DNA from 3 places in the Bradyrhizobium genosp. SA-4 str. CB756 genome. Region 1 is predicted to be linked to each of the others. Evidence: predicted binding sites of a transcription regulator. Region 1 holds the regulator's gene; each other region holds the start of a gene.

Region 1 (6,550 bases):
GCGTGGCGGTTGCGGGCTCGCCGAAGAGCTTTGGGGCGTAGTTCAGGACGACGGTCCCGTAGGGTGGGCAAAGCGAAGCGTGCCCACGAATTTCACGTGATGTAGTGAGAGATGGTGGGCACAGCGCGAGTGCGCCTTTGCCCACCCTACGAGAGCTCGTTACGCCGCGAGATCCGCGACCACCGCATCCAGCACCGGGAATCCGCTGCTCGTCACGCGCAGGCGGCCCGTTGCATCGACCATGATCGCGCCCTCCTCGCGCAGCAGCGCGATGCGGCCGGCATCGAGCGGACGGCCGGAGAGCGCCTTGTACCGCGCGGGGTCAATGCCCTCGGCGAGGCGCAATCCCATCAGCAAAAATTCGTCGGCGCGTTCTTCGCTGTTGAGGAGATCGTCGGTGACGACGCCGTGGCCGTTGGTCTCGACCCGGAGCAGCCAGGCTTCGGGACGCTTCTCGGTGGCGGTGGCATGGCGCACGCCGTCGATATCGAGGCGGCCATGTGCGCCCGGGCCGATGCCGGCATATTCCTCGCCGCGCCAGTACACCAGATTGTGCCGGCACTCGGCGCCGCGGCGCGCGTGATTGGAGATCTCGTAGGCGGGCAGCCCCAGCTTGTCGCAGGTCTCCTGCGTCACGTCGTAGAGCGCGCGGGCGACCGCCTCGTCCGGCGTCTTCAACTTGCCGGCCTGGTGCAGGCCGAAGAACGGCGTGCCTTCCTCGATGGTGAGCTGATAGAGCGACAGATGCTCGGCGGCTTCATCGATGGCGTGCCGCAGCTCATCGGCCCACATCGCCGGCGTCTGGTCGGGGCGGGCGTAGATCAGGTCGAACGAATAGCGGTCGAACGAGCGGCGCGCGATGGCGACGGCATCGAGCGCCTCGCGTGCGCTGTGCAGGCGGCCGAGCGCCTTCAGCGAGGCATCGTCGAGCGCCTGCACGCCGAGCGAGACGCGGTTGACGCCGGCGGCGCGATAGCCGGCAAAGCGCGTGGCTTCGACGCTGGTCGGGTTCGCTTCCAGCGTGACCTCGACGTCGCTCGCGACGGTCCAGTGCTTGCCGATGGCGTCGAGCACGGCGCCGACGGTTGCGGGCTGCATCAATGACGGCGTGCCGCCGCCGAGGAAGATCGAGGTGACCTTGCGGCCGGGCGCGCGCTGCGCTGTCGTTGCGATCTCCCGCGCGAAGGCGGAGGCAAAGCGTGCCTCGTCGATCGCGGCATGGCGGACATGGCTGTTGAAGTCGCAATACGGGCACTTCGACAGGCAGAACGGCCAGTGCACGTAGACGCCAAAGGCTTCAGATTCTTGTTTTGACGCGTTTTCCTGGCGCGAACCGGTAACCACTTCGCTCGAAAACGCTCTATCGCGGCTCAAGGCAGATCTCCGCCAGTTTCACGAAGGCGCGGGCGCGGTGCGACAGGCCGAGGCCGAGCGGCGGCAGGCCGTGCTTCTCGATGCTGGTCATCTCGCCAAAGGTGCGGTCGTATCCGTCAGGCAGGAACATCGGATCGTAACCAAAACCGGCATTCCCGCGCGGCGGCCAGACCAGCGTGCCGTCGACGCGCGCCTCGACCTCTTCGAGATGATCGTCAGGCCACGCGACGCAGAGCGCAGAAACGAAATGCGCGGTGCGCTTCGCTGGCGTGGTTGCGCCACGTTCCTGGAGCAGGCGCTCGATCTGGGCCATCGCCGCGGCAAAGTCCTTGCTCGGTCCGGCCCAACGCGCGCTGTAGATGCCGGGCGCGCCGTCGAGCGTGTCGACCACGATGCCGGAATCATCGGCGAAAGAGGGAAGGTTGGTCGCCTTTGCCGCCGCGATCGCCTTGATCGCGGCATTGCTGCGGAAGTCGTTGCCGGTTTCCTCCGGCTCGCCCAAGCCGAGCTCACCGGCCGACACCGCCTCGATGCCGTAAGGCGCGAGCAATTCCTTCATCTCGGCGAGCTTGCCGGGATTATGGGTCGCGATGACGAGCTTTCCGGTGATTCGGCGGTGCATGGCTTATTGACTACGCCACGGCCAGTTTCTGCAAGTCCACCAGGCGCGCGATGCCTTTCTGCGCCAGGGCGATCAGCTTCAGGAACTCGTCCTGCGTGAACGGTTCGCGTTCCGCGGTGCCCTGCACCTCGATGATCCGGCCATCGCCGGTCATGACGAAATTGGCGTCGGTCTCGGCTTCGGAATCCTCGGCATAGTCGAGGTCGAGCACGGGCGTGCCGTTGTAGATGCCGCAGGAGATCGCGGCGACGTTGTCGCGCATGACGTTGGTCTTGATCATGTTGCGCGCCTTCATCCAGTTGATGCAATCGGCGAGCGCGACCCAGGCGCCGGTGATCGAGGCCGTGCGGGTGCCGCCGTCGGCCTGGAGCACGTCGCAATCGACCGTGATCTGGCGCTCGCCGAGCGCTTCGAGATCGACGATGGTGCGAAGCGAGCGGCCGATCAGGCGCTGGATCTCGACCGTGCGGCCGCTTTGTTTCCCGGCGGAGGCTTCGCGGCGGGTGCGTTCCGAGGTCGCGCGCGGCAGCATGCCGTATTCGGCGGTGACCCAGCCGCGGCCCTGGCCCTTCAGCCATGGCGGCAGCCGGTCTTCCAGAGTGGCCGTGACCAGCACATGGGTGTCGCCGAATTTCACGAGGCAGGAGCCTTCCGCATATTTGACCACGCCACGCTCCAGCGTCACGGGGCGCAATTCGTCGGGCGCACGGCGGCTTGGCCGCATGGAAAATCCTCCAAAAACTCACTGAAAAGGGCTGTTCGCGGTGCTTGTAGGTGGGGTGAGGGTGGGCGGCAAGGCCTTTTCGTCCCCTGATTCCAGGCCCGCAAACACCACGCTTGTCAGACGCATCGGGGATGGACAAATTATGAGCATCTGAGAGGAGTTACCGTCTGTGGCCCAACACGATCCGATCCATCTGATCGCGCCGCGCGCAGGCCTCGCCCAGCTCAACGAGCGTTCCCGCGACATCTTTCGTCAAATTGTCGAAAGCTATCTCGCGACCGGCGAGCCGGTCGGCTCGCGCAATATTTCGCGGCTGATCGCCCTGCCGCTGTCGCCGGCCTCGGTCCGCAACGTCATGGCCGATCTGGAACAGCTCGGCCTGATCTATGCTCCGCACACCTCCGCCGGCCGGCTGCCGACGGAACTCGGCCTGCGCTTCTTCGTCGACGCCCTGATGCAGGTCGGCGACCTCAACGAGGCCGAGCGGCAGTCGATCCAGAGCCAGCTTGCCAGCGTCGGCCAGGCGCAGTCGGTCGAGGCCGCGCTGGACCAGGCGTTGACGCGGCTGTCGGGCCTGACCCGCGCGGCCGCGGTGGTGCTGACGCCGAAATCCAATGCGCGGCTGAAGCATATCGAGTTCGTCCGCCTGGAACCCGAGAAGGCGCTGGTGATCCTGGTCGGCGAAGACGGCCAGGTCGAAAACCGCGTGCTGACGCTACCGCCCGGAGTTCCCTCCTCGGCGATCACCGAGGCCGGCAATTTCCTCAATGCGCGCATTCGCGGCCGCACGCTCGCCGAAGCGCGGCTCGAGCTCGAAACCGCGCTGGGCGAAGCCCGCGCCGAGCTCGATCAGCTGACGCAGAAGGTGATTTCCGCCGGGATCGCGAGCTGGTCCGGCGGCGAGAACGAGGATCGCCAGCTCATCGTCCGCGGCCACGCTAATCTGCTCGAGGATCTGCACGCGCTGGAGGATCTGGAGCGGGTTCGCCTGTTGTTCGACGATCTCGAGACCAAGCGCGGCGTGATCGACCTCTTGGGCCGCGCTGAGACCGCCGAGGGCGTGCGCATTTTCATCGGTTCGGAGAACAAGCTGTTTTCCTTGTCCGGCTCCTCGACGATCATCTCGCCGTATCGGGATGCCGCCGGTCATATCGTCGGCGTTTTGGGCGTGATCGGGCCGACGCGGCTGAATTATGCCCGCGTGATCCCGACCGTGGACTACGCCGCCCGCATCGTCAGCCGGCTCCTGGGGGGCTGACCGGCATTTGCGCCGATCACGGGCGCTTGATTTTCGCCCGCTTAGGCACGATATCCGGGCCAACAATCCCTGGAAACGAGTTCGAGATTTGAGCCGATGACCGATCGAGACCGGCAACCCGAAGACACGACCGCACCGACCGGCGAGCCCGTGGTGTCAAAACCCTACATCATGCCCGACGATCCCGAGCCGGGTTCGGTCGAAACCTTGCAGAAGGAAGCCGCCGAGGCGCGCGACCGCATGCTGCGGACGCTGGCCGAGATGGAGAACTTGCGCAAGCGCACCACCAAGGAGGTCGCCGACGCCCGCCTCTACGGCATCACCGGCTTTGCCCGCGACGTGCTCGACATCGCCGACAATCTCCAGCGCGCGCTCGATGCCGTTCCGGCCGAGGCGCGGGCCGCGGCCGATCCCGGCCTGATCTCCCTGATCGAGGGCGTCGAGCTCACCGAGCGCTCGCTGCTCAACGCGCTGGAAAAGCACGGCGTGAAGAAGTTCGACCCGCAGGGCCAGAAGTTCGATCCGAACTTCCAGCAGGCGATGTTCGAAGTACCCGATGCGTCGGTGCCGTCGGGCACCGTGGTGCAGGTCGTGCAGGCCGGCTACACCATCGGCGAGCGCGTGCTGCGCCCGGCCCTGGTCGGTGTCGCCAAGGGCGGCGCGAAGGCGGCGGCCAACAGCAACGAAGTGAACTGAGTTCGGGCGTCATTCCGGGTTCGGCTCTGCGAGCCGCCCCGGAACGACTGTGTGAGAGCCTACGCACTCACCGCGATATCCGCCGACTGGATCCGCTTCACCCCGGCCTTGGCCATATCGGCCCAGGCCTTGGCGAGCGAGCCCTGCGTGTCGATGCCGCGGCAGGCGTCTTCCACGACATAGACCTCGAAGCCAGCCTTGCGCGCGTCGAGCGCGGTCCAGGCGACGCAGAAATCCGTCGCCAATCCCGCAACGAAGACGCGCTTGATCTTGCGGCCCTTGAGATAACCGGCGAGGCCCGTGGAGGTCTTGCCGTCGGCTTCGAGGAACGCCGAATAGCTGTCGACGTCCTTGTGAAAGCCCTTGCGGATGATGAGCTCGGCGTGCGGGATCGCGAGGTCCTTCGACAGCGACGCGCCGTCGGTACCCTGCACGCAATGGTCGGGCCACAGCACCTGCTTGCCGTAGGGCAAATCGACGGTCTCGAACGGCTTCTTGCCGGAATGCACCGAGGCGAACGAGATGTGGCCGGGCGTGTGCCAGTCCTGCGTCATCACCACATTCGCAAAACCTTTCGCGATCTTGTTGATGACGGGCACCACCTGCTCGCCCTCCTTCACCGCGAGGCTGCCGCCGGGCAGGAAGCAGTTTTGCACGTCGATCACGAGCAGCGCCGAGGTGTCGTCCGGCTTGATCGATGCCGCTGCGAGGAGTGCGGTCGGAGTGAGGGCAGCAAGCGCCGTCGTTCCAAGCGCCGCCAGGATTTGTCGCCGATCCAGCATCGTTCGCCTCCCCTTGTGAGCCAATGGAGGCAAAGCCTAGTTCCGCGCGCGAGCGAACTGAAGCCCGAAAATGCAGCCGGCTTTGGTGAGGGGTTGGGCTTGCCGGCCCCAACATCGCTCGTCCCGGACAAGCGCGCCCTCAGGCGCGCGCCGATCCGGGATCCATAACCACAGGGAGATGTTTGGCGAAGACGCTTGGTACTGCGACCGATCACGATCGCCAGATCACGCGGTATGGGTCCCCGCCTTCGCGGGGACGACACCGAATGTGTTGCTACCCCTTTGGCTGAATCCCGTCGCGCACCGCGCGGAAGCGGGTGAAGGCGGCCTGCCACTGGTCGCGCGGGGCGCTGGCGATGATGCGCAGCGAGGCGCCGCCGGTCGAGAAGCGGATCCACTGCACCACGGTCACCGGGACCTTGTCCTTGCCGCTGACGCCGTCGATCCGGGTCTCAAAGCCCTGCTGGCCGTTGATGCGGATCGGCTCCGACATGGTGACGCGCGACTCGCGCACGCCGGGGATCTGGAGCGCCGCCTCCTGGGCGAAGCGGGCGCGGTCGTCGGCGGCTTGCGGGGTGGCGCCGATCAGGCCGAGGATCATGAACGGCTTCTGCTCATAGCCGGTGCTCTCGTTGCCGTCGGCGAGGATGATGCTGGAGCCCGGCGCCAGCGTGCGGATGTCCTTGAAGTCGGCCAGATCAGTGATCTTGAACGGCATCAGCGCGATCTGCTCTTCGGCCGAGACCTGCTTGCGGGTGGTGGCGCTGGCAAACATCTGCCGCACCGCCTCGTCGGTGTAGATCTTGGTCGCGTTCTCCGGAATCTGGACCGCGACATAGCCGGAGAAGCCGGCGCCCGGCACGATCATCGAATAGCGCTTCACCGGGGTGTCGCCCGCCTTGCCGCTTTCGGTGGTGAAATAGGCAAGACCCGCGGGGGTCTCGATCTTGTCCTGCTTGACGCCGCCAGTGCCAGCCGGATTGGAATTGAAGGCGCTGACGACCTCGCCATAGGCCGCCGGCGGCAGCTCGGTGATCAGCACCTTGACGCTGCCGTCCTCGCTCTCGAAGCCCGGAAAGGTTTTGGCCGTGTTC
Region 2 (6,550 bases), 6.4 Mb from region 1:
GCGATCAGCCTTGTCGTGACCTTCTTCACCGCGCTCGTGCTGTTGAAGCTGCCTGTCGTCGCGCACGCCTTCGGCGCCATCAACGACGCGGTCGGCGCGATCTCGGCGGCCTCGCGCGCCGGCTCCGCCTTCGTGTTCGGCTATGTCGGCGGCGGCACCCTGCCCTTCGACCTCAAGGTCCCGGGGGCCGATTTCATCCTGGCTTTCCAGGCGCTGCCGATCGTGCTGGTGATGAGCGCGCTGACGACGCTGCTGTTCTATTGGCGCGTGCTGCCTCCGGTCGTGCGCGGCATGGCCTGGCTGCTGGAGCGCACGTTAGGGGTCGGCGGCGCGGTAGGCCTGTCGACCGCCGCCAACATCTTCCTCGGCATGGTCGAGGCGCCGCTGTTCGTGCGGCCGTACCTGAAGCAGATGACGCGCAGCGAATTGTTCCTGGTGATGACCGGCGGCATGGCCGGGATCGCCGGCACGGTGCTGGTGCTCTATGCGACGCTGCTGGCGCCGCTCATCCCCGACGCAGCCGCCCATTTCGTCATCGCCTCGGTGCTGGGCGCACCCGCCGCGATCCTCGTCAGCCTGATCATGGTGCCGGAGACGAGTGACAGGCGCACCGGCGGCGCGCTGGAGGACCCTGATATGGACGTCGCCAGCACGATGGACGCGATCGTGAAGGGCACCACCGCCGGCCTCGAGCTGCTGCTCAACATCGTCGCGATGCTGCTGGTGCTGGTGGCGCTGGTCTATCTCGTCAACGCCGCGCTCGGATTGCTGCCTGATATCGGCGGCGCCGCGATCTCGCTGCAGCGTCTGCTGGGCCTCGTGATGGCGCCGGTGTGCTGGCTGATGGGGCTGCCGTGGGACCAGGCGATCACCGCCGGCAGCCTGATGGGCACCAAAACCGTGCTCAACGAACTGATCGCCTATGTCGATCTGTCAAAACTGCCAGCCGATGCGCTCGATCCGCGCTCGCGCCTGATCATGCTCTACGCGATGTGCGGCTTTGCCAATTTCGCCAGCCTCGGCATCATGATCGGCGGCTTGGGCGTGATGGCGCCGGAGCGGCGCGAGGAGATCAATGCGCTCGGACTGAAATCGATCGTATCAGGCACGCTGACGACGTGTCTGATGGGGGCGGTGGTGGGGGTGCTGAGCTAGCTCTCTCCACTCGTCATTCCGGGGCGCGCATAGCGCGAGCCCGGAATGACAGCAAACTCCCGCTCAACCGCACAATTTGTGCTTCTGCAAGATGCGACGCACGTCGGCCATCTTGGCACCGCACGGCTCGGCCGCCATTGCCTTCGCCTCGCTGGTCCGTCCCTGCACCATCAGCAACACCGCCATCAAGCCCTGCGCCCCGGAGCGCACCGGCCCGCCCGCCACATCCGAGGCTGCGAGCGACATGGCGGCCCGCACTTCCGCCTCGGCGGCACCGAGATTCTCCTGCTCCAGGAAATAGACCGCACGGAAAAAATGAGCCCGCGGGTCTTTCGGGTAGCGCGTGACCAGATCGAAGGACCGGTCAGCCACCTTGGTACCCTTGTCCGGGTATTCCGATATTCGGACATACTGCCTGGCGTCGGCCATGTAGGACGCATAATGAGCAGCGGCGAAGCCGGCGCAGATCAGAGATCCGACGCATCCTGCGAGTAACGTCATGCTCGCGCTCCGCGGCAGGCTGTCATAGGAACGGAAGAGAAGCCACGGCATGATGGCCAGCACACCGCCGGCCAGCGCACCACCTGCATGGGCAAAATAGTCGACATTGCCAGAGGCGCCAAAGGCAAGCGGCAGCAGCGCAGGAACGCCGAAGAAGAGCGACGTCTTCAGTCGCGATATCGTCTGATCGGCGTCCGCTTCCGGATCGAAGCTCGAGACGAACAGCGCGGCGATGAGCCCGGTAATGGCGCCGGACGCACCGACGCCTGGCTGGCCGGGCGCATTGCCGAGGAGCGACCCCGCCTCGCCGACCAGCGCACTGGCAACAAAGATCAGCGCAAACCAGCCACGGCCGATCAGAGGCTCCAGCCTGACGCCGACGATGAACAGCGCAATGCAGTTGCCGATGAGGTGCCAATCGCTGCCGTGCAGAAGCGGCGCAAGGCCAATCCGCCACCACTCTCCCCTTCCAACAACCAGATCGTAGCTGGTCGCGCCGTAAGCGATCAGCGAGCGGACATCGAGTGAGCCGTCGCGCGCAACGTCGATGGCCAGACTGCGTTGCAGGGCGAAGATCAGCAGCAGACCGAAGATCAGGCCAATGGTGAGGAAGGGGATATCGGCCAGCAGCTTGTTGTCGGCAAAGAACGTCCCCTCGCTGGGCAATGGCCGAGGCGCGATCGGCGCGGCCACGGGTTGAAGCGATGCGCGTTGAAACGATCCACTTGGTGGTGGCGCCACGACGCCGCGTCGGCCAAAAGTGTTGGTCGCCATGAAAGCATGTCCTGCATGTTCACAGCCCTGAGTTGACGCGAGGAATATTCTCGACTGGTTACCACCCAGCGCTGCAGGTGGCTGGAACCTTTCAACTAGTAACGGTCCGGTTTCTCGGATCGCGTGGATTTTAGGGATTATCGCGCGCTGTCATTCCGGGGCGCGACGAAGTCGCGAGCCCGGAATCCATCATGCGGCAGCACACGCGGTGAAATGGATTCTCGCGCTGCGCGCGCCCCGGAATGACGGCTGAGAGAGCGTGCCTACGCCTTCAGCTCCACCGTCTTGAACTCTGCCGGCAAGATTACCTCCAGCAGCTCCACATCGTCCGAATAATCCAGGATCATGTGCTTGATCTTCGGCGGCTGGGTCCAGGCGCTGCCTTCCTTCATCAGGCTCTCGCCCTGGCCGTCCATGTAGGTCTTCACCCAGCCCTTGAGCACGTAGACCATCTGGAATTCGACGTCGTGGAAGTGCAGCTTTGAGACCTCATCCGGATTGCAGGGACCCTGCAGGCGGATCACATGGGCCTGCGCGAGGCCGTGGGTCGCATCTGAAATGCCGAGGTCACGGTATTTGGCGTAGGTGCGCAGGCCGTCGGCTTTGAAATCTTCCTCGCGGTGATGGCTGATGGCGATGCGCTGCTTGGGGCGGGCAGGCTTTTTCGGAGCCGCCGTGCGGGCCTTCGCCTTCACTGCCTTGCGCGCCGTGGATCGCGCTGCGGCCTTGGTGCCGCTCCGCTTCTTGATCGCGGTCTGCGCAGCGCTGCGCGATTTTGCTTTCTTGCTTGATTTCTTGGCCATGGGCCGCCTCCCGTTGTTGTTATGGGCGGAGGCTAGCACAGAACGAAGGTCCGTAGGATGGGTAGAGCTCTTGCGAAACCCATGATCTCTCGGCCTGCCAAGGCGATGGGTTTCGCTTCGCTCTACCCATCCTACGCAGCTCCAACGCAGATATCGTAGGGTGGGCAAAGCGACTTGTCCGCCATAGCTCGAAGAGCGACGGCGGAAGCGTGCCCACCTTCCGCGTGCGATCGGAGAGAGATGGTGGGCGCAGCGCTTACGCGCCTATGCCCACCCTACGAGACTGGTGCTCGCGATATCAATTCAAGCGGAACACCACGAGACCGGTGCTCGCCTCAATGCAGCCGGAACACGCCGTCCACGGCGCGCAGCTCGGCGGGCTTGATCAGCTTGGAATGGGCGACCGTGACCGAATGCAGCGGGCCATCGAGCTTCTCCTGCCAGAAGGCCAGGAAGTCGGTCAGCGCCGGAAATTTCGGAAACATGTCGTAGTTCTGCCAGACATAGGTCTGCAGCAGCGACGGGTGATCCGGCATCCGGTAGAGAATTTGTGCCGTCGTCAGCCCGTAACCCAGCATCTGTTTCCGGAAATCCTCGGAAACGCCCCCAACGCGCAGTCCCATGCCAAACCTCCTTTGCAGGAGCGCATTCGGGGAGTGGCTTGATCGGTGCCCCGGGAGCCACCCGGAAACGATGCGCTCACATGAGAGAAATGTGACGCAAACTGACAATCCATCTCAAGCCCAAAAGTTTAACAAGCTGTTGAAATTCAAAGCGTTAGCAGCAGATGCGCCCCCGTGCTAATACGGCCTCCACGAGGCCCTCGCGTTCGTTAACGATGGTAAAGAGATTCTGGCACTTGGGCCTTCTGAGTGCCGATTTTTCTGCTAGAAGCCCTTGCCCCCGCAAAATTCCTGTCCTATTTCAGCCTCGCCCGTGCTAGCACTCGCGGGCAACGATTGCTAACAATCTCAAAATCCTCAACTCGTGCAAATGTTTAGGAGGACTGCATGAAATTCCGTCCGCTTCACGACCGCGTCGTGGTCAAGCGCATCGACGCAGAAGAGAAGACCGCAGGCGGCATCATCATTCCAGACACTGCCAAGGAAAAGCCCTCCCAGGGCGAAGTCGTCGCCGTTGGCCCGGGTGGCCGCGACGAAGCCGGCAAGCTGATCCCGATAGACCTGAAGGTCGGCGACCGCGTGCTGTTCGGCAAGTGGTCCGGCACCGAAGTCAAGATCGACGGCGAAGACCTGCTGATCATGAAGGAAAGCGACATCATGGGCGTCCTCGACGTCCCCGCTTCCAAGAAGAAGGCGGCCTAAGAGCCCCTCTCTCCCTCCAGTCAACATCCTCAAGGAAAATTCCAGATGGCAGCCAAAGAAGTCAAATTCTCGGTTGAAGCGCGCGACAAGATGCTGCGCGGCGTCGACGTTCTCGCCAACGCGGTGAAGGTCACGCTCGGTCCGAAGGGCCGCAACGTCGTGCTCGACAAGTCGTTCGGCGCTCCCCGCATCACCAAGGACGGCGTCACCGTCGCCAAGGAGATCGAGCTCGACGACAAGTTCGAGAACATGGGCGCCCAGATGGTGCGCGAAGTCGCCTCCAAGTCCGCTGACGCGGCCGGCGACGGCACCACCACCGCCACCGTGCTGGCCCAGGCGATCGTGAAGGAAGGCGCCAAGTCGGTCGCCGCCGGCATGAACCCGATGGACCTCAAGCGTGGTATCGACCTCGCGGTCGAGGCCGTCGTTGCGGACCTCCAGAAGAACTCCAAGAAGGTCACCTCGAACGAGGAGATCGCCCAGGTCGGCACCATCTCGGCCAACGGCGACCAGGAGATCGGCAAGTTCCTCTCCGACGCCATGAAGAAGGTCGGCAACGAGGGTGTCATCACCGTCGAGGAAGCCAAGTCGCTCGAGACCGAGCTCGACGTCGTCGAGGGCATGCAGTTCGACCGCGGCTACATCTCGCCCTACTTCGTCACCAACGCCGACAAGATGCGCGTTGAGATGGACGACGCCTACATCCTCATCAACGAGAAGAAGCTCTCCTCGCTGAACGAGCTGCTGCCGCTGCTCGAGGCCGTGGTGCAGACCGGCAAGCCGCTGGTCATCGTCGCCGAGGACGTCGAAGGTGAAGCGCTTGCCACCCTGGTCGTGAACCGTCTCCGCGGCGGCCTGAAGGTCGCGGCCGTCAAGGCTCCGGGCTTCGGCGATCGTCGCAAGGCCATGCTGCAGGACATCGCGATCCTGACCGGCGGCCAGGCGATCTCGGAAGATCTCGGCATCAAGCTTGAGAACGTCACGCTCAACATGCTCGGTCGCGCCAAGAAGGTGATGATCGACAAGGAGAACACCACGATCGTCAACGGCGCCGGCAAGAAGGCCGACATCGAGGCGCGCGTGGCCCAGATCAAGGCGCAGATCGAGGAGACCACCTCGGACTACGACCGCGAGAAGCTCCAGGAGCGTCTGGCCAAGCTCGCGGGCGGCGTCGCGGTGATCCGCGTCGGCGGCGCGACCGAGGTCGAGGTGAAGGAGCGCAAGGATCGCGTTGATGACGCGATGCATGCGACCCGCGCAGCCGTGGAAGAAGGCATCGTCCCGGGCGGCGGCGTCGCCCTGCTCCGTGCCTCCGAGCAGCTCAAGGGCCTGCGCACCAAGAACGACGACCAGAAGACCGGCGTCGAGATCGTGCGCAAGGCGCTGTCGGCTCCCGCTCGCCAGATCGCGATCAACGCCGGTGAAGACGGCTCGGTGATCGTCGGCAAGATCCTGGAGAACAAGGCCTACAATTACGGCTTCGACTCCCAGACCGGCGAATACGCCGACCTCGTCAAGAAGGGCATCATCGACCCGACCAAGGTGGTCCGTACCGCGATCCAGAACGCAGCCTCGGTTGCCGCGCTCCTGATCACCACGGAAGCCATGGTCGCCGAGCTGCCCAAGAAGGGCGGCGCCGGCCCGGCGATGCCCCCCGGCGGCGGCATGGGCGGCATGGACTTCTAAGGTCCGGTCAAGCAAAGTCGAGAAATGCGAAACCCCGGCAGCAATGCCGGGGTTTTTGTTTTGGGGCACGTCATTCCGGGGCGCGCCCTCCTGGGCGCGAGCCCGGAATCCATAACCACGAATGCTAGTTGGTTATCCCGGGATAGAGATCATCCCAATTTGGGTTCTGCTCCTCGATCAGGCGCGTCTTCCAGTCGCGACGCCACTTCTTGAGTTCTTTCTCGCGGGCGATGGCGGTAACTGCATCGTCGTAGATCTCGAACAAGACGAGCTTATCGACGCCGTACTTCGTGGTGAAGCCGGGGA
Region 3 (6,550 bases), 6.0 Mb from region 1:
AGCAGCTCCGTGAGGCGAGTGTTATCATTCTGCAGGATAATGAGGACAAAGTCAGCGCGGAGCATCGTGAATAGCGCGCCGGCGATGCTGTCGCAGATCCGCCGCAAATCATAGTTTCGCCACGTCTTCGGAAGCATCGAAAGGGCGGCAACGTCGCGCATACAACGCCGCAACTCGTCAGGATCTGCAAGGGGATCGGTCCACGGCATTGTTCTGGCCTCGCAGCGACCCGGATGAATTTGATACCGATTTTGCGAGGCCGGCAACCCGCAAAAATGGTGATGTAAGCCCATGCGGGATGGTCGACGCATTGACGGCTGTCAAAATGCCAATATCTGGGCATAGGGCGGTCGGCCACCGGTTCCCAGAGAACCTTGTGCGCGAGATCGGCGGCGTCGAGTCGGGCGAAGAGCGGAGCTTGCAGGAACCGCCTTATGTCAGCGCCGAAGAGATCTTCTTGAACAACTCGGCGAAGGGCTTCTGAAGTATCTTATCATCGTCAAACTCAGAAAGAATCTCGGCAATGCGGCACCCGGTAACGAGGATAACTGGCAAAGCAGGGTGTTGATGCGGATGATCCGCATGAGTTCGACGCCCGACATTTCGGGCAGGGCAAGGTCCGTAAGAACGACGTCGACCTTTAGGCCAGTGCGGAGCAACTGAAGCGCTTCGGCGCCACTGGACGCCGCGAGGGTCTCAAAATCTAGGCATTAGCGGACAGGTTGGCGAGCAACCAGTTGGGTCACCAGACTTTGGATGCGTTCATCGATCCGTTCCATGCATTTTCTCTGACTCAAAGCGGCCCTTGCGGATCGGATCGTCGGAGAGTTTACACGTGCACTATCCCTTAGGTGTGTAGAGTCTCGACATGATTCTCAAACGAAGGGCTTGCACGAGCTGGCGCGCCAAGCCGTCCATCATACGCGCGCGGTGAACTTCGACCGTCCGCACGCTGAGGCCGAGATTGTACGCAATCACCTTGTTGCAGTGACCGTCCATCAACCCGTCAAGCACCTCCAGCTCGCGCCGACTGGTCCAGCTCTACGCCTTCGACATTCTCGCGGGCGACGGCGACGACTTCCGCCGCCTGCCGCTGAAGATGCGCAAGCCGCACCTCGCCCGGCTGTTGGCGCGGCGCCCCGAGGGAATTTTCGAGCTGTACAGGCCGAAGCTGCCAAGTCGCTCGCCGACATGGTTCGCGACGCACTGCACAACTTCCCGCCCGCGACGGGTCGGCAAGACATGGCTATCGCGGCCGGCCGTCCCGGACCGGCTCAAATGCTCATCGCGAGCTCGATCAGCTTGCGGGCGGCAATTTCCGGGTCGGCGAAAGTACTTCATCAGTCAATTTCAACTTCAGTGGTCCCCAGCCCCCAGACAGATACCGGAGTAGTGGCGGCGATTCTTGCGGCCGGCAAGCCTTGGAACATCTGGACCACACCTCTATTTAAGCGACATGACTTCCGTGACCGCGCGGAGGAGTTCCGGGCGAAGGCGGCCAATTGCGAGCACGATCAAGTCAAGCAAACACTTCGCAGGGTGGCAGGGAGCTACGCAAGCGAACTAGGTCAGTGACCTAATCTGCCAGCACGGATGCCCTAAGGCGTGAACTCATAAGCGCTGCCGGAGATCAACGCGTTGATGCATGCTCTACGCGTACCATCGAGATCGACGAGTTCGTTCACCGTAGCGAGATCGACACCCGCGGTACCTGATCCGCCCCTATTACTTGCGACCAGATGGAAAGGTCGGGGCTGTGATCCGAGGGACCATTCCGGAGATGAACAAGGTCGCTATCGGGCGGGTCCACGACCAGCATCCCCGACCACCTGCTTCATTCCAAAGCAGGCAGCGCAACAGACCAACCTACAGAGGGTCAATTTTGGACGCCGATCCCCCGGCTTAGGGGGCAATATGCAGGCCGAATGACACGCCGGGCCGGGTTTGTGAAGCAAAAATTGAATAAAGGTCGCAGAACAGGAGGGGCAGGGTTCGATCGATCGCAAGACGGCGTCTGCTGCTATCGCTGCGGAAAGAACATGTCCGAATTGCGCGCCTTCGCTGAACTGCCGGGAAATAGTTCCCGTTGCGCCAGCGTTGGACCCCGGCTGACTGCCGGGAAATCAGCAAAGGCCCGACATCGCTGCCGAGCCTTCTGTTGAGTTCTGAATGTCGGACTTAGAAGTCCATACCACCCATACCACCCATGCCGCCGCCTCCGGGAGGCATGCCACCCGCGCCGGTGTTCTTCTTTGGCAGTTCGGCCACCATGGCTTCGGTGGTGATCAGGAGCGCTGCGACGGACGCCGCGTTCTGGATCGCCACACGAACCACCTTGGTCGGATCGATGATGCCCTTGGAGACCAGATTGCCGTATTCGCCGGTCTGCGAATCGAAGCCGTAGGCGTACTGATCCTTTTCGAGGATCTTGCCGACGATGACCGAGCCATCCTCGCCGGCGTTGATCGCAATCTGGCGGGCCGGGTAAGACAGCGCCTTGCGCACGATCTCGACGCCGGTCTTCTGGTCATCATTTTTGGTGCGAATGCCCTTGAGGTGCTCGGAAGCACGGAGCAGCGCAACGCCGCCGCCCGGCAGGATGCCTTCCTCGACAGCCGCGCGGGTCGCATGCATCGCGTCATCAACGCGGTCCTTGCGCTCCTTCACCTCGACCTCGGTCGCGCCGCCGACGCGGATCACCGCGACGCCGCCCGCGAGCTTGGCGAGACGCTCCTGGAGCTTCTCACGATCGTAGTCCGAGGTGGTCTCCTCGATTTGCGCCTTGATTTGCGCCACGCGCGCCTCGATGTCGGCCTTCTTGCCGGCGCCGCTGACGATCGTGGTATTCTCCTTGTCGATCATCACCTTCTTGGCGCGACCGAGCATGTTGAGCGTGACGTTCTCGAGCTTGATGCCGAGGTCCTCCGAGATCGCCTGGCCGCCAGTCAGGATCGCGATGTCCTGCAGCATGGCCTTGCGGCGATCGCCGAAGCCCGGAGCCTTGACGGCCGCGACCTTCAGGCCGCCGCGCAGACGGTTGACGACCAGGGTCGCGAGCGCTTCGCCTTCGACGTCTTCGGCGATAATGATAAGCGGCTTGCCGCTCTGCACCACGGCTTCCAACAAGGGAAGCAATTCATTCAGTTGAGATAGCTTTTTCTCATTGATCAGGACGTAGGCATCATCCATTTCAACGCGCATCTTTTCGGCGTTGGTGACGAAGTAGGGCGAGATATAGCCGCGGTCGAACTGCATGCCCTCGACAACTTCGAGTTCGGTCTCGAGCGACTTGGCTTCCTCGACGGTGATGACACCCTCGTTGCCGACCTTCTTCATGGCGTCCGAGATGAACTTGCCGATCTCCGCATCGCCGTTGGCCGAGATAGTGCCGACCTGGGCGATCTCCTCGTTCGAGGTGACCTTCTTGGAGTTCTTGACGAGGTCGGCGACCGCGGCCTCCACAGCCATGTCGATACCGCGCTTCAGATCCATCGGGTTCATGCCCGCGGCAACCGACTTGGCGCCTTCACGGACGATCGCAGCCGCCAAGACGGTCGCAGTGGTAGTGCCATCGCCAGCCGCGTCAGCGGACTTTGAGGCGACTTCGCGCACCATCTGGGCGCCCATGTTCTCGAACTTGTCGTCGAGCTCGATTTCCTTGGCGACGGTGACGCCGTCCTTGGTGATGCGGGGAGCGCCGAACGACTTGTCGAGCACGACGTTGCGGCCCTTCGGGCCGAGCGTCACTTTCACCGCATTGTGGAGGATGTCGACACCGCGGAGCATGCGGTCGCGGGCATCGACGCCGAATTTGACTTCTTTGGCTGACATATTGGGTTTCCCTGAGTTTTTACTTGCGTCTCACCCTTTGAGGCGCCGGCAGGCACTCCTCAGGGGTGAGCGGCGCGAGCGGTGGACTAGGCGGCCTTCTTCTTGGAAGCCACCTCGGTGAGAACGCCCATGATGTCGCTCTCCTTCATGATCAGCAGTTCCTGGCCGTCGATCTTGACCTCGGTGCCTGACCACTTGCCGAACAGCGCGCGATCACCGACCTTCAAGTCGATCGGGATCAGCTTGCCGGCCTCGTCGCGGCCACCGGGGCCAACGGCGACGACTTCGCCCTGGGAGGGTTTTTCCTTGGCAGTGTCGGGAATGATGATGCCGCCTGCGGTCTTCTCTTCTGCGTCGATGCGCTTGACCACGACGCGGTCGTGAAGGGGACGGAATTTCATGGTCTCCTCCTATTTTTCCAGTTGCGTTCATTTTCGATGAAATAGCAATCGAAGCCAGCAAGTGCTAACCACTCCGAAAATAAGCTGGCCTGGCCGGCATACAAGACAAAACCACGAAGGATTGCACTAAGGGCATAGGGGCCGTTAGCACGTGCGGTAAGCCATTGTTAAAGCCTGAAAGATCCGCTGAATGCCAGCCGTGGTTGAGAGCGAAGAGTCTGGTCGACTCGTGAAGCGAATTTCGCGTTCCTCTCCCTACCGACTTGCCTGTGTTGAGGGCCGGAGGAGAGAGTTTGTTTCCGGTCTCTTTCCCTCCAGCAAAAAAAGCATTTGAAAACATGTGCGGCACTGCCGGGGACGGCTGATCGAGCAAAGGTTATCTGGGACTGATGCTCTGCAAATTGGCGAGCGGACGGTCCCAGTGCCAATTTACTCAGCTAACACGCTGCCTGTGGCTGATCGTACATGCCAGCGGTATCCCGCGCGGATACGCCAGGTTCATCGCAAAGCCAGAGTCAAGACCGTCCGTCTTGCCTAACTCTTGCAAGCCATTCATTTCAGCAATATGCACGGTTCTTGGGCAGCAGTTCCGGCGGAAGCATCCTGTCGCGGTGCAGCGGCAAGCGTCGGATGTCCCATCACGGTGCGGGATAAGCCGCGAACGCGAAGCACCTCGACAAGCCGCAGTTGCATGACTACCGATCTGCCAGACCAGTGTCCCGAGGAATGAACGTGACGAAGTCGACCGCGCGCAAGCCCCATTCCGCAACAAACGTCCTGCGCGCGTCTGCGGCGGAGGCGCCGAAGCGTCTGCGGTCGGATGGTAACGTCACCGAAACGACCTATCGAAAGCTTCTGGACTTGATTGAATCGCGGCAGCTTACGCCGGGCGAGGTCATCGAGGAGCGACGGCTTGCGCTTCGCCTCAAGGTGTCGCGCACTCCGCTACGTGCCGGGATCAGCCGTCTGCTCGGCGAGGGCAGGCTGGAGCAGCTTTCGAATGGCTCGGTGATCGTGCGCAACATCGGTATCGCCGAGCTCCTCGAGTTGATTCATCTGCGCCTCATTCTGGAAAGCGAGGCGGCCTCGCTTGCTGCAACGCGTATTGGCCTTGATGTGCTGCAACCGATCAAGGCCAGCCTGGAGAAGATCCTGTCCACCGCCGAGGTCACCAAAGCCAAGCACTGGACGCTGGATGACGAGATTCACGACCAGATTGCGAGCCACTGCGGCAATCGCTCTCTCGCCACGCTGATCGGAGAGACCCGCCGCAAGATCAGGATGTGCAATGTGGAGCGCCGTCCCGAGCGGTTGTTGCCCGCGTGTCGCGAACACCTCGCGATCGTCGATGCCATCATCAAGCGAGACGCAGTAGTGGCGCGCCACGCGATGATCCAGCATCTGACCAACGTCCGCCAGGGGATGTTGGAAACGTTCGGGATTTTCTTGCCCGACGGCCACGGCTGAATGCTGCCGCTGTCAGTTCGCCGACCTGCGCTGGGCTATTCCGGGTCCGCCGCATTCCGTCCCGGCCTCTCACTCTCGATTGCTGCCCTGCGTTGAGGTCACGCCTCGCGCCCTTGACACGGCGGTACCTCTAAGCTCCAATGGTATACCACTGGTATTACTAGCCGGTGAGTGTCATCTGCATCGTTGGCTGTACCAGAGCTTCAATGAACCATTCTCCTTCGTACACAGTGTCGCTCGAGCCGCTGGCCGCCGAGACCTTTAGTCCTTTCGGCGACGTGGTCTCGCGCCCGACCGGTGAGCGACGGCGTTACCTTCCGACGATGCTGAACCGCGCCGACGAGGCGCAAACATTCTCACTCTGGATCAGCGGCGCGGCCGCGGTCGGACAGCTCCCGCTGCCGCTGACCACTCTGGAGCGGCATCCTTATTCGGCGCAGACTTTCGTGCCGCTAGGTTCCGCGCGCTATCTGGCCATCGTCTGCGCAGCGACGCCGGACGGCGGTCCCGACCTGGCGACGCTGCGCGGATTCATCGCCGGTCCCGACCAGATCGTCACTTACGCGCGTAATGTGTGGCATCATCCGATGACCGTGCTTGACGCCCCTATGGAATTCGCGGTGGCGATGGGTGTGACGGGTCAGCAGAACGATGACGTCTTCTGCAGTCTCGATGCCGCCGTCACCATCGTTATGCCGCCGACAGCTTCGTAAGAGGTAACGGTCATGACCGCGCAAGCCGACCAGGATCGCGATTTCATCGGTTATGGACGCAATCCGCCGGATCCGAGGTGGCCCGGCGCCGCTCGCGTCGCGCTCAACATCTGCGTCAATTACGAAGAAGGATCGGAG

What was found. The regulator HrcA, encoded in region 1, represses chaperone genes, less so after heat shock. The targets are predictions, from matches to a motif close to GTTAGCACTCNCNNNNNGNGAGTGCTAAC.
Region 2: the regulator HrcA is predicted to act here: its motif matches at 4,172-4,200, upstream of groES (co-chaperone GroES).
Region 3: the regulator HrcA is predicted to act here: its motif matches at 4,273-4,301, upstream of BRAGE_RS0110355 (co-chaperone GroES).

Annotation. Positions count from the first base shown of each region.
Region 1 covers NZ_KI421499.1:8,056,087-8,062,636, forward strand. Annotated here, with positions in the region: gene BRAGE_RS0138980 (penicillin-binding protein activator) at 1-41, shown strand, start outside; gene hemW (radical SAM family heme chaperone HemW) at 160-1,344, opposite strand; gene rdgB (RdgB/HAM1 family non-canonical purine NTP pyrophosphatase) at 1,361-1,996, opposite strand; gene rph (ribonuclease PH) at 2,007-2,720, opposite strand; gene hrcA (heat-inducible transcriptional repressor HrcA) at 2,890-3,978, shown strand; gene grpE (nucleotide exchange factor GrpE) at 4,075-4,674, shown strand; gene pncA (bifunctional nicotinamidase/pyrazinamidase) at 4,734-5,456, opposite strand; gene BRAGE_RS0139015 (hypothetical protein) at 5,731-6,550, opposite strand, start outside.
Region 2 covers NZ_KI421499.1:1,619,799-1,626,348, reverse strand. Annotated here, with positions in the region: gene BRAGE_RS0107885 (NupC/NupG family nucleoside CNT transporter) at 1-1,155, shown strand, start outside; gene BRAGE_RS0107880 (rhomboid family protein) at 1,219-2,430, opposite strand; gene BRAGE_RS0107875 (cupin domain-containing protein) at 2,694-3,233, opposite strand; gene BRAGE_RS0107870 (usg protein) at 3,569-3,856, opposite strand; gene groES (co-chaperone GroES) at 4,244-4,558, shown strand; gene groL (chaperonin GroEL) at 4,604-6,244, shown strand; gene BRAGE_RS0107855 (GIY-YIG nuclease family protein) at 6,369-6,550, opposite strand, start outside.
Region 3 covers NZ_KI421499.1:2,086,626-2,093,175, forward strand. Annotated here, with positions in the region: gene BRAGE_RS51610 (PAS domain-containing sensor histidine kinase) at 1-209, opposite strand, end outside; partial or broken gene BRAGE_RS57895 (response regulator transcription factor) at 438-689, opposite strand; gene BRAGE_RS52660 (LuxR C-terminal-related transcriptional regulator) at 841-1,020, opposite strand; partial or broken gene BRAGE_RS56765 (Ku protein) at 1,650-1,807, shown strand; gene groL (chaperonin GroEL) at 2,179-3,831, opposite strand; gene BRAGE_RS0110355 (co-chaperone GroES) at 3,918-4,232, opposite strand; gene BRAGE_RS0110360 (GntR family transcriptional regulator) at 4,965-5,699, shown strand; gene BRAGE_RS48310 (ureidoglycolate lyase) at 5,930-6,412, shown strand; gene BRAGE_RS0110370 (allantoinase PuuE) at 6,425-6,550, shown strand, end outside.